2 regions of the Caldanaerobacter sp. genome follow, and region 1 is predicted to be linked to the other one. Evidence: riboswitches for the same ligand, from Rfam matches in the RefSeq annotation. Region 1 holds a riboswitch; the other holds the start of a gene.
The links. Region 1 has a riboswitch for thiamine pyrophosphate ahead of thiT (energy-coupled thiamine transporter ThiT). Riboswitches for the same ligand answer to the same signal wherever they lie in the genome.

Region 1 (6,603 bases):
AATTTGCCTTTAGGAAAGGCATTTCTTGCTGTTTCGGGAATTGAGAAGGCTAAAGAGAATGCCAAAAATGGAGTAATAGAATTTAATGGGAAGAAGATACCTGCAAATGTGGACCTGTTTTCGATAATTTCTCAGATGCCAGAGGAACAGCTTCTTCAGATAAGAGATGAAATGAATAAAAAATTTGAAGCTTTAGGGGATGACATGATAATTCAGGCTGCCACAATGGCGGTTAAAAATGAGTATAAAGCAATTGGCATAAATACTGATAGGATTCAGATGAACTACATTTTACACACAGGACTTCTTATGCTTATGATAACGGGATTAAGTGCGGCAAGTACTATTATGGTAGCCTTTTTTGCCTCGCGTATAGCTGCAGGCGTGTCAAGGGATTTAAGGAAAGACCTGTTTATTAGAGTTCAGCACTTCTCCAATGCAGAGTTTGATAAATTTTCCACTGCTTCTTTGATAACCAGGACTACAAACGATATTACGCAGATACAGATGTTGCTTGTAATCATGATAAGAATGGTATTTTACGCTCCTATAATGGGAATAGGTGGGGTTTTCAGGGCTTTGAGCAAGAGTGTTTCTATGTCGTGGATCATAGCATTGGCGGTTATTGTACTTTTTGGGATAATATCAGTCCTGTATTCTATTGCCATGCCTAAATTCATGTTGATGCAAAAGTTAATTGACAGGCTCAATTTAGTTACACGTGAAAATCTATCTGGAATAATGGTGGTAAGGGCTTTTAATAATCAGAGGTTTGAGGAGGAAAGATTTGATAAAGCGAATCAGGATGTGACCAAAGTAGGTCTTTTTGTAAACCGTGCAATGGCTATACTCTTTCCTTCTATGATGCTTGTGATGAATGGTGTAACTCTTTTGATAGTATGGGTGGGAGCTCATCAAATAGAAAATTCCAGTATGAGAGTTGGAGACATGATGGCCTTTATGCAGTACGCTATACAGATAATATTTGCTTTCCTGATGTTTTCAATGCTTTTTATAATGATTCCGAGAGCTTCTGTTTCAGCAGAGCGTATTGCTGAAGTATTGGAGACAGAACCCTCTATAAAAGATCCAGAAAATCCAAAGCAGTTTGATGAAACACAAGCAGGAACAGTGGAATTTAGAAATGTGTCTTTCAAATACCCTGGAGCTGAAGACTATGCTCTAAAGGATATAAGCTTTAAAATTTTACCGGGGCAAACAGTTGGTATAATAGGAAGAACTGGTTCTGGTAAAAGTACTTTAGTTAATTTGATACTAAGATTTTACGATGTTACGGAAGGGCAAGTGCTAGTGGATGGGGTGGATGTAAGAGAAGTGAAACAAGAGGACCTTCGCCGCAGAATAGGGTACGTGCCTCAAAAAAGCTGGCTTTTCAGCGGCACCATTAGATTCAATTTGAAATATGGAAACGATTTGGCTGCTGAAGAAGACTTAATAGAAGCAGCGGAAATTGCACAGGCGATGGAGTTTATAAATGAAAAGCCCAAAAAGTTTGACACAGAAATTGCTCAGGGGGGAACAAACGTATCAGGAGGTCAAAAGCAAAGGCTTTCCATTGCTCGTGCCCTTGTTAAAAAACCTGAGATATACATTTTTGATGAGAGTTTTTCAGCCCTTGACTTTAAGACAGAAGCAGCTTTAAGGAAAGCTCTTAGGGAAAAGCTAAAAGGCAGCACTGTCATAATGGTATCTCAAAGAGTTTCTACCCTTTTTAATGCAGATCAGATAATTGTTTTGGAGGAAGGAAGAGTTGTTGGCATAGGTAAGCACAAAGATTTAATGAGGACTTGTCCAACCTATAGAGATATTGCTTTGTCGCAGCTTAAGGAGGAGGAATTAGCATGAGAAAAGACAAAAAAGCAGATTCCAAAATGCCGCCAATTCCACATATAGGAAGAGGCGGGGGGCCTCGCGCTTTAGCCCGCGGAGCAGAAAAAGCAAAAGATTTTAAGGGAACGATGAAAAAATTTATAAAGTATTTGTCTGAGTATAAAATCTCCATAATAACGGTAATTTTACTGGCAATATTAAGCACCTCCTTTTCCATTGCAGGACCTAAAATATTGAGCAAAGCTATCACTAAGATTTTTGAAGGTGTGATGAACAGAATAACAGGTCAGGGAAGCGGAATAGATTTTGAATATATTGGAAGGATAATTTTAATCCTCATTGGATTGTACGGGCTAAGCGCTTTATTTGGCTATTTACAGGGCTTAATAATGTCCGGCGTTGCAATGAAAGTTACCTACAAATTTAGAAGGGAAATTTCTGAGAAGATTAATCGACTTCCTTTGAAATATTTTGAAGGCACGAATCAAGGAGAAATACTTTCTCGTATCACAAATGACGTAGATACAATTACACAGACTCTCAATCAAAGCTTGACACAAATAATTACTTCTGTGACCACAGTTATTGGCGTTCTTGTCATGATGCTTACAATAAACTGGCTTATGACGTTGGTTGCTCTTTTGATTATACCTCTGTCTTCTTTAGTAATTGCTTTTATTGTAAAATATTCTCAAAAATATTTTAGAGAGCAGCAAGATTATTTAGGGCATGTAAATGGGCACGTGGAGGAAATGTATGGAGGACATCACATAGTAAAAGCGTTTAATGGAGAAAAAAAGAGTATAGCCAAATTTGATGAGCTTAATAGCACTTGGTATGATGCTGCTTGGAAGTCACAGTTTTTGACAGGTGTTATGATGCCCCTCATGAATGTGATAGGTAATTTGGGGTATGTCGCTGTTACAGTTTTGGGAAGTTGGTTGGTCATCAAAAATGCGATAGAAGTGGGAGATATACAGGCTTTTATACAGTACATTAGGTCTTTCACTCAGCCAATTGCGCAAATTGCAAATATTTCCAATATACTTCAGCAGACAGCAGCCTGTGCTGAGAGAGTTTTTGAGTTTTTGGAAGAAGAGGAGGAAGTGCCTGACAATCCTAAGCCAATAAAATTAGAGGATATAAAAGGAGACGTTGAATTTAGGAATGTCAAATTTGGCTATAGGCCAGATAAAATAGTCATAAATAACTTTTCTGCTAAGATTAAAGCAGGGCAAAAAGTTGCAATTGTTGGTCCTACCGGTGCAGGAAAAACTACAATTGTCAAGCTTTTGATGAGATTTTACGATGTAAATGAAGGTGCTATCTTAATTGACGGTCACGATATAAGAGAATTTTCAAGGGAAGATTTAAGGTCCCTCTTTGGAATGGTGCTTCAAGATACATGGCTTTACAATGGAACTATCATGGACAATATAAGATATGGCAGACTTGACGCAACCGATGAGGAAGTGATTAAAGCTGCTAAAGCAGCACACGTTCACAGCTTTGTAAAGAGCCTGCCTGGTGGATATAACATGATGATAAATGAAGAGAGTACTAACATTTCTCAGGGACAAAAGCAGCTTATTACAATAGCAAGAGCCATATTAAAAGACCCAAAAATTCTCATACTGGATGAGGCTACAAGCTCCGTAGATACTTTAACTGAAATACAGATACAAAAGGCAATGGATTATCTCATGAAAGGGCGCACAAGCTTTATAATTGCTCACAGGCTTTCTACAATAAGAGATGCGGATTTAATACTCGTTATGGACCATGGAGATATAGTAGAACAGGGAACCCATGAAGAACTTCTTAAAAAAGGAGGCTTTTATGCTAAACTTTACAACAGCCAGTTTGAGAGAGAAGAGGAGCCGCTTGTAAGTTAAAAGTATTGACATATAGCATGAAAAGTGGTAAAGTTAAAAATAAGCAAAACAAAATACGGGTGGTTATGTCCGCTGGGGGAGCCTTAACGGCTGAGACGGCAGAAATGCCGAACCCTTGGAACCTGATGAGGGTAATGCCTCCGTAGGGAATGCGGGCTCAAAAGGCACCGCATGAGGCGGTGCCTTTTTTCAGCGAACATAACCTCCTGAAAATGGAGGTGTTTTTGTTTATGTCCTACATTTTAAGCATATTTTCTGATTTTGCCAAGATAAAACCGGTAACGCTATCGGTTATATTGGCGATTTTACTGGCGGCTTTTCTCTTGTATCTTATGAGAAAAAGTGTCAAGTTTGACACAAAAATGCTTGTATATGGGGCCCTCTCAATTGCTATAGCTTTTGTCCTTTCCTATATAAGGTTTTACCACTGGCCCCAAGGGGGATCTATTACGCCTGCCAGTATGCTTCCACTGTTTGTTTTTGCCTATTACTACGGTCCCGGTCCAGGGATTGTCGTTGGAATGGCCTATGGACTTTTACAACTAATTCAAGATCCTTTTATAGTACAATGGGTACAGATTCTTTTGGATTATCCTTTGGCTTTTGGTGCTTTAGGGCTTGCGGGCTTTTTTAGAAAAAATTTAAGTTTGGGAATTTTGGTTGGTGGTTTTGGAAGATTTTTCTCACACTTTTTGTCTGGAATATTCTTTTTTGCAAGCTATGCTCCAAAAGGTATGAATCCCATAGTGTATTCACTTTTAGTCAATGGCAGTATTGTGGGGACGGAGGTTTTGATTTGTTTTGCAGTTTCTTTAATTCCTCAAGTGAGAAATGCTATAGAAGAGGTTAAGAAAAAAGCTTTGGCTTGAAAGGGGGATAGAACCCCTTTATTTTTTTAAAATTTAACGTAAAATTAACATGAGGGAATTTAGGGGTAAGCTTATAAAAGAGACATTTTATAAAAATTATGATAAGATATAAATGAAGACTTTTAAAGAGGTGCCACTGGGATGGAACTGAGGAAGATACTTGCGGAGAAAGATAAAAATATTTTCTTTTATATTAACGAGAAAATAAAATGTAATTTTCTGGACAAAATAATGCCCAGAATCACTCATGTGGGTGGTCCTGCTTTCACAATATTTGTCACAATTTTTCTGGCCTTTTTTGGGAAGAATAGTGTAAGAACTTCTGCAATAGAAGCTTTGTTTTCTCTTGTAAGCAGTCATCTTTTTGTGCAGTTTTTGAAGAAGAAATATTCGCGGCTTCGCCCCTACATGGTGTTTAGAGATACTAATACCTTTAGGCAACTTTTGAGAGATTATTCTTTTCCTTCTGGGCACGCTACTGCCAGTTTTTCTCTTGCAATGACTTTTTCAATGTTTTTTCCCAACCTTGCAATTATATTTATTCCGGTTGCAGTGCTTGTAGGGCTTTCTAGAATATACATGGGTCTTCATTATCCTTCCGATGTCTTGATGGGCTTTTTGATAGGGATGACTTTTTCGTATTTTACTCATTATCTGGGCATAAAGATTTTTGTATAAAAATTTTTTGAAAATAGGTTGACATTTTCAAAACATAGGAATATAATGTAGAGGGACAGAAAAGTAAATACCTCGTTAGGTGAGGCTCCTATACAGATACAGGCTGCTGCCCGGAAACATCGAGAGATGGTAACGGGTGAACAGGCATTACCGAATCAAGGTTTTGCCTAATGCAGCTGGAGTTTTCTCCAAAGCTGTATAGTGCCAAAGCTCAACGAAGGAAATTGGATGGAAAGCCTCTTTCTTTCGTTGAGAGAGGCTTTTCAAATTTTGAGAAAAAACGGAGGTGAGAAGAATGGACGGTGGAGGTAGTAGCATAAGTAAAAAGGGTATATGTAATATGGCATTAAAGAAGGATGGGGCCCTTTTTCCACTTCCATTCTTCTCACCGATGGTCATAATATAGTCCTTTTTCTGGTTTCCCTTCTCTTCTTTTAATGCCCTGTTACATATACCTCCAAAACACTCTTTTCCTTTTAATTCCATCGTCTTTTTGTGAAAGATTTTTTCCAGAAAAACAAATACTGTAATTGGAAGGTTGTAGTAGCAGCAACCTATACCCTATTATTGTGTTTTGGAGGTGAGGAAAATGATAAAGATTGCAAGGAAAAACGGAGCAAGTGATGCAATTTTTGCTCAGTTGGTAAATTTTGCAAAAAAAGATATTGATGAGGTGCTTGCAAGCTTAGGGACTGATAGAGATGGATTGACTGTAGAAGAAGCGGAAGAAAGACTTGAAATGTACGGTCCAAATGAAGTAGCTCATGAAAAACCAGCTCCTTGGTATATTCAACTTGTGAAAGCTTTTATAAATCCATTTATAGGAATCCTCGTATTTTTAGCAATTGTATCATATATAACTGACGTCTTGTTTGTCTCACCTCAAGACAGAGACTGGAGTACCATCATAATAATTTCTATAATGGTTCTGGTTAGCGGACTTTTACGCTTTATGCAGGAGTATCGCTCTAACATAGAAGCTGAAAAACTAAAAGCTATGGTTCACACAACAGCAGCAGTTAAAAGAAAAGAAACGGGTGTAAAAGAAATAAAAATGGAAGAGATAGTTCCAGGGGACATAATACACCTTGCAGCGGGAGATATGGTGCCGGCAGATTTGAGGGTCATTACTTCAAAAGACCTTTTCATAAACCAAGCTACTTTAACTGGCGAGTCTGAACCTGTAGAGAAATATCCGAATTTGAAGGAAGAGAAGAGAAAAGCTGAAAGCTTATCGATATCCGATTTGGAGAATATATGTTTCATGGGAACGAGCGTTGTCAGCGGTTCTGCCATTGGGGTTGTGATTT
Region 2 (6,603 bases), on a different contig from region 1:
GGTCCGGGGTTCAAATCCCTGAAGGCCCACCATTTTCTAACTCAATAAAAATGCGGCCCAGTAGCTCAGCTGGTTAGAGCGCTAGCCTGTCACGCTAGAGGTCGAGGGTTCAAGTCCCTTCTGGGTCGCCATCTGCCCCGATAGCTCAGTAGGTAGAGCAAGGGACTGAAAATCCCTGTGTCAGTGGTTCGATTCCACTTCGAGGCACCATTTATTTTTATTTTGCTGGCATAGCTCAGTGGTAGAGCAGTTGATTCGTAATCAACAGGTCGTGGGTTCGAATCCCACTGCCAGCTCCAGTGCTTATGCATATTAGAGGGTATCGACATTGTGTCGATACCCTTTTTTGTATATATACAGATTATTTGCTGAGTTTTATTTACTTTGTAGCAGGTTGTATTTGGGCATAAAATATTTCTTTGCTGATTTATTTCTCATTTAGAACATATTTACTAATAAATTTGCCTTTTATAAAAGCAATTGCATTTCTATTTTTCTTTTGTTAAAATAAAATCAAACCTTTAACTGGTAATTTAGGTAAAGGATTCGTGATATATGAAACTTTTTAGGAGAGAGGAGCATGAATTCGCAGATAATTGTTAAAAATGTCAGTAAAACTTACAAAGTATATATAAAAGAAAATGGCGTGATAAATACAGTTAAAAGCTTTTTTAAGCGAAGATACAAGTACATACAAGCAGTAAAGGACATTTCTTTTACTGTAAATCAAGGGGAAATACTTGGACTGATTGGTTTAAACGGTGCGGGGAAAACTACTACTATTAAACTAGTATCTGGAATTATTAAAGCAGATGAAGGTATTATAAGAATACTGGGAGAAGACCCCTTTTTACGAAGCAAAGATTACAGAAGAAAAGTATCATTAATAATGGGACAGAGAGGTCAGTTAGATCCAGACTTAACTATTATTGATTCTGTAAAACTTTTTGCCTCCATTTACTCTATTGACAAAAGAGAAGCAATAAAAAGTGCAAAATCAATGGCAGAAGAATTGGGCTTGTCAGAAATAGACCTGCAAAAACAGGTCAGAACCCTGTCTTTAGGACAAAGGATGAAAGGTGAATTGATATTATCTTTTATTCATCTGCCGGTAGTTATCTTTCTTGATGAGCCTACTTTAGGCTTAGATTTTATCACCCAAAGGGCAATTAGAAATTACTTAAAAAATTACAAGAGAAAATACAATGCATCAATAATATTAACAAGCCATTACATAACCGACATTGAAGATTTATGTGACAACATCTATATACTCCACAAAGGTCAAAAGCTATATTATGGAACAATTGAGAAACTGAAAAGTATGATTCCCAACATTAGAAAGGTTAGATTTAACGCAAGCAATTGTGCAGTTGAAAGAATCAGCAAATATTATAAAGTAGAAAAAGCAAGCGAAGAACAAGAATATTTCATCAGATTTAGTCCAGAAGAAACGATAAATGTGATGAGAGTTTTGTCAAATGAGGCTGAAATTTCAAATATAAATTTTCACGATGATACTCTCGATATTATCATAGAGTCATTGTATAAGGGTGCAGAAAAATGAGGACATTGTATGTTTTCATGGGATATTTTGACTACTCAATAAAAAGACTCTTAATGTATAGAATTTACCTTGTAGGGGAGCTTTTAAGTTCCCTAATTGTACCAATCCTAATAAACTTTTTTCTCTGGCGGTCTTTAATTGAAAGAAATCCCATAAATTACACTCTGAAAGAAATGATGATTTATATTATCATTTCTAATGCAATACTTCTATTCACAGAAATTCATGCTGAACATGACCTTGAAAAGGATATAAAAACCTACAGATTTGGCCAAAAGCTTTTACTTCCTGTGAATTATTTGACCAGTATTTCATACAGTCACATATCTTCAAGCCTTGCAAAGTTTGCAATTTTATATATGCCAGTAATTGTTGTGCTCTTAATCTGGGCAAAAATTGAAATCCCAGCAAACCGGCTGTTATACCTACCTTTAGCGTTAATTTTGGGTTTTTTACTCAATGCTTTATTTTCCTTTATAGTAGGATTGTTATCTTTTTGGCTGACAGAAATATGGGGCATAGCTGCCATCAGAAACTTACTGACAGGTCTTCTTTCAGGTGCCATTTTCCCTTTAGACCTTTTGCCTAGCAAAATTGAATCAATTATGCTAATGACTCCCTTCCCTTATATGACATACATCCCGTCAAAGCTTATATGCGATGCTAATTTTGACATTGAAATAGTAAATAAAGGATTATTTATTTCACTAGTCTGGGTGTTAATACTTGGTTTCATTGTTTTTTTACTTATGAAAAATGGATTAAAAAAATACACCTCTCATGGGGCGTGAAAACATGCTAATAGAATCTATAAGATTTTCAATTAAAAAAGCAATTCAATATAGAGCAAATTTGGTAAGCTGGTTTTTGGCAGACTTATCTTTATACACTGCGACATTTTTAGGCTATTACCTGCTTACTCAAAAAATTGACGTTTTTGGTGATTATAATAGAGAAGAAATTCTTTTTTATATAACCTGTTTCTTTTTAGTAAACAACCTATATGCAATTTTCTTTGCAGAAGCTGTTTCTAAGTTTGGACAATCAGTTTTAACAGGGTATTTTGATTTTGATTTACTAAAACCACAGCCTCTCATAAAATACATTGTACTAAAAAACCTAAATTTTCCTGCAGCTCTTTCAACCCCCTTGTTAATATTTCTAAATATATGGTGTATGAAAATATGTGGAATTAAATTGACAATAGCTTATATCATTTCAATTTTCAATGCTTCTATTTTAATGGGACTTTTATTTTTCATAGTATACAGTTTTACTCTTTTTGGTTTAAGGTCTGAAGCAATTTCAGCGATAGTCCTGCAGCTTTTAACAATGGCAGAAAAACCTGACACGGTTTTCCCAAAAATCCTCCGTAATCTTCTCATATATGCAATTCCCATTTTCTTATTTAGTGCAATTCCTGCAAGGATTGCCCTTGTTAAGAGCAATGTATATGAGAGTATATGGTGTTATTCATCTCCCTTATTATATTATTTGGTTTTAAAAATTATCCTTTACCAAGGGCTGAAAAAATACCAGTCGACAGGAGAATTGTGATTAAGACTATAAATTGCGTGACAGATAAAGCCTATAAAATTTGATGCTTTTGAAAATAAATTGGATTGAATTTTTGTAATCTTATGATATAATAAAGGCAAAGGAACTTAAAAAATTGAATATCAAAGTGCTAGGGGAGCCAGAAATGGCTGAGAGGGGATTCGTTCCCGACCCTTAGAACCTGACCAGGGTAATGCCTGCGAAGGGAAGCACGTTTTACGGAATCTGTAAAAAGTGCTCACCTTTTCAGGTGGGCATATTTTTATTATCTTGGAGGTGAGTATATGAAGCTGGCTCTTACAATTGCTGGTTCAGATTCAGGAGGAGGAGCAGGAATCCAGGCAGATTTGAAGACTTTTTCTGCCCACGGAGTATTTGGAATGAGCGTGATTACTTCAATAACGGCTCAAAATACTCAAGGAGTATTAGGGATTTTAGATGTTACCCCAGAAATGGTTTATCTACAAATGAAAGCTATTTTTGAGGATTTGTATCCGGATGCAGTTAAGATAGGCATGGTATCCAATGAAGAGATTATAAAAACTATCGCAAAGGGCTTAAAAGAATACGGAGTAGAGAAAGTTGTTTTAGACCCAGTCATGATTGCGGAGAGTGGAGACCCTCTTTTAAAACCCGAGGCGATGAAAGCGTTAAAGGAGGAACTGCTGCCATTAAGCCTTGTTGTTACGCCAAATTTGATGGAAGCCAAGGAATTAACAGGAATGGAGATAAAGAACATTTCGGATATGAAGGAAGCTGCAAAGAAGATTTTAAGTTTAGGTGCGAAAACGGTTATAGTAAAAGGAGGACATTTAGAAGGAGAAGCGGTGGATGTGTTTTATGATGGAGTAGAATTTTATGAAATTAAGGCAGAGAGAATTAACACCAAAAATACACATGGGACAGGATGCACTTTTTCATCAGCTATAGCAGCAAACTTGGCTTTAGGATATGATTTGTTAGAGGCAGTGAAGAGGGCTAAAAAATACATCACAGGAGCCATAAAGAATTCTCTTTCTATAGGACATGGGGTGGGGCCCACAAATCATTTCTGGAATGTTGAATTTAAAGAATAGAATAAGGAGGATGTTTGTTATGGAAATAAGAGAGCAGGTAGTTCTTGTTACAGGGTCTAGCCGCGGCTTAGGTGCTGCCATTGCTAAAGCTTTTGCTAGAGAAGGAGCCAGCGTGGTAGTAAATTATTATAAAAGCGAAGAAAAGGCGCAAAAATTGTCAGAAGAGCTGGGAAGAAATTCTGTTGCTATTAGAGCTGATGTAAGAGATTTTAATCAAGTAGCTTCAATGTTTGAAGAAGCAAAGAAGTATTTTGGGAAACCAGTCACTACTATTGTGAACAATGCGCTGATTGACTATGTTTTTGACCCGATGAACAGAAAAACTCCTGAAACAATTGAGTGGGAAGATTATTTAAAACAATTAGAAGGAGCTGTAAAAGGGGCCCTAAATACTATAAAAGCAGGACTTAAAGATATGAAAAAGATGCGCTTTGGCCGAATTATAAATATAGGGACTAATTTGTTTCAGAATCCAGTGGTTCCTTACCACGATTATACCACTGCTAAAGCAGCTCTTATTGGTTTTACACGCAATATGGCAAAAGAATTGGGAGAGTATGGCATCACTGTCAACATGGTAAGCGGAGGGCTTTTAAAAGTTACAGATGCGAGTTCGGCTACCAGCAAAGAGGTTTTTGATTTAATTGAACAGACCACTCCTTTGAAGAAAGTTACTGCTCCTGAAGATTTGGCTGATGTAGTGCTGTTTTTTGCTTCACCTTGGGCGAGAGCGGTGACAGGGCAAAATTTGGTTGTAGATGGCGGCCTTGTGATGGATTGAATAAGGGGGTAAAGGTTGTGAAGAGGATAGACTTTACTTTGTATGCTATCACTGACAGGTCCTTTATAAAGGGGATGGACATAGCTGAAGCGGTGGAGATAGCTATTAAAAACGGTGTTACTGTCGTTCAGCTGAGGGAAAAAGATATATCCAGCAGAGAATTCTATGAAATTGCCCTTAAAGTAAAGGAAGTTACAAGAAAATATAATGTTCCTCTAATTATAAATGACAGAGTTGATATAGCCCTGGCTGTAGATGCCGAAGGTGTACATGTAGGGCCTGATGATTTGCCTGTTGGCGTTGTGAGGAGAATATTGGGACCTGACAAAATAGTGGGAGGGTCTGCGTATTCCGTTGAAGAAGCTTTAAAAGCAGAAAAAGAAGGAGCTGACTACATAGGAGCAGGATCCGTATTTGCACAGCCTGTAAAACCTGAAGCAGAGGTGATAGGTATAGAAGGAGTTAGAAAAATAAAAGAAGCTGTAAGTATACCTGTGGTAGCCATAGGAGGGATAAATAAGACTAATGCTTATGAAGTGATTTTGCATTCAGGAGTAGATGGGATATCTGCAATAGCAGGTATTTTTGATGGAGATATTGAGGCTAATACGAAAGATATGTTAAGGGAAATAAGAAGAGCTTTTGAAGAGAGGAGGAAATAATGTGGGGAGTGAGCTTTTGAAGCTTTTAAGAGACAAAAAACCTCTTATACATCACATTACAAATGTGGTTACAGTAAATGACTGTGCTAATGTAACTTTGGCTATAGGGGCATTGCCTGTCATGGCATATGCCCATGAAGAAGTAGAAGAAATGGTGAAAAATGCCAATGCTCTTGTTCTAAATATAGGTACCTTAAGCGTGGAAGAAGTTAATACCATGATAAAAGCAGGTAAAGCAGCAAATCAGTACGGTGTACCTGTGATTCTTGACCCGGTTGGAGCCGGAGCAACAAGTTTGAGGACTAAAAGCGCTAAGAGGATTATTGAGGAAGTCAGAGTTAGTGTGATAAAGGGAAATAGCGCAGAAATTTCTACTTTAAGTGGGAGAACAGGAAAAATAAGGGGAGTTGAAGCGGTAGAGGAAGAAGAAGATATATCCGATATTGCTTATGACCTTGCAGTAAAGTGTGGATGTGTAGTTGCAGTATCAGGAAAAGTGGATGTCATAACTGATGGAAAGAAAATTGCCTATGTAAAAAATGGGCATCCTATGATGGGGACAATAACAGGTACAGGGTGCATGCTCACATCAGTGGTGGCGAGCTTTTGTGCAGTGGCTGAAGATCATTTTGAGGGAACTTTAGAGGCCTTTATCGCATTTGGAGTTGCAGGGGAAAAAGCTGCCCAAAATCCGAAAGTAAAAGGCCCGGGAAGTTTTAAAGTAGCCTTTTTTGATGAGATATACAATTTGACTTCTGAAATTATGGAATCAGGGAGGAAAATTGACTTGATTGTAAAAGGATGATATAATTTTGTCAGATTATGTCGAAGATTGTTAAAGAGGGGGTGGCAGGTGAGAGGCAGCTAAATTATTACAAAAGACAAAAGCTAAAAAAGGAGGTACTAAAGATGAGGAGCATAAAGACAAAACTTTTATTGTTTATTGTTTTGATGATATTA

Region 2: it holds a riboswitch for thiamine pyrophosphate, as region 1 does, so the genes downstream of both, thiD (bifunctional hydroxymethylpyrimidine kinase/phosphomethylpyrimidine kinase) here and thiT (energy-coupled thiamine transporter ThiT) in region 1, are expected to answer to the same signal.

Annotation. Positions count from the first base shown of each region.
Region 1 is NZ_JBNATX010000050.1:1,382-7,984, reverse strand. It holds gene ACPLVE_RS10320 (ABC transporter ATP-binding protein) at 1-1,866, shown strand, start outside; gene ACPLVE_RS10315 (ABC transporter ATP-binding protein) at 1,893-3,746, shown strand; TPP riboswitch at 3,811-3,913, shown strand; gene thiT (energy-coupled thiamine transporter ThiT) at 3,977-4,615, shown strand; gene ACPLVE_RS10305 (phosphatase PAP2 family protein) at 4,757-5,293, shown strand; M-box (ykoK) riboswitch at 5,358-5,523, shown strand; partial or broken gene mgtA (magnesium-translocating P-type ATPase) at 5,883-6,603, shown strand, end outside.
Region 2 is NZ_JBNATX010000054.1:187-6,789, forward strand. It holds tRNA gene ACPLVE_RS10470 (tRNA-Ile) at 1-32, shown strand, start outside; tRNA gene ACPLVE_RS10475 (tRNA-Asp) at 55-131, shown strand; tRNA gene ACPLVE_RS10480 (tRNA-Phe) at 135-210, shown strand; tRNA gene ACPLVE_RS10485 (tRNA-Thr) at 225-299, shown strand; gene ACPLVE_RS10490 (ABC transporter ATP-binding protein) at 581-1,567, shown strand; gene ACPLVE_RS10495 (ABC transporter permease) at 1,564-2,358, shown strand; gene ACPLVE_RS10500 (ABC transporter permease) at 2,363-3,124, shown strand; TPP riboswitch at 3,247-3,349, shown strand; gene thiD (bifunctional hydroxymethylpyrimidine kinase/phosphomethylpyrimidine kinase) at 3,409-4,200, shown strand; gene ACPLVE_RS10510 (3-oxoacyl-ACP reductase) at 4,220-4,981, shown strand; gene thiE (thiamine phosphate synthase) at 5,008-5,643, shown strand; gene thiM (hydroxyethylthiazole kinase) at 5,645-6,448, shown strand; gene ACPLVE_RS10525 (methyl-accepting chemotaxis protein) at 6,553-6,603, shown strand, end outside.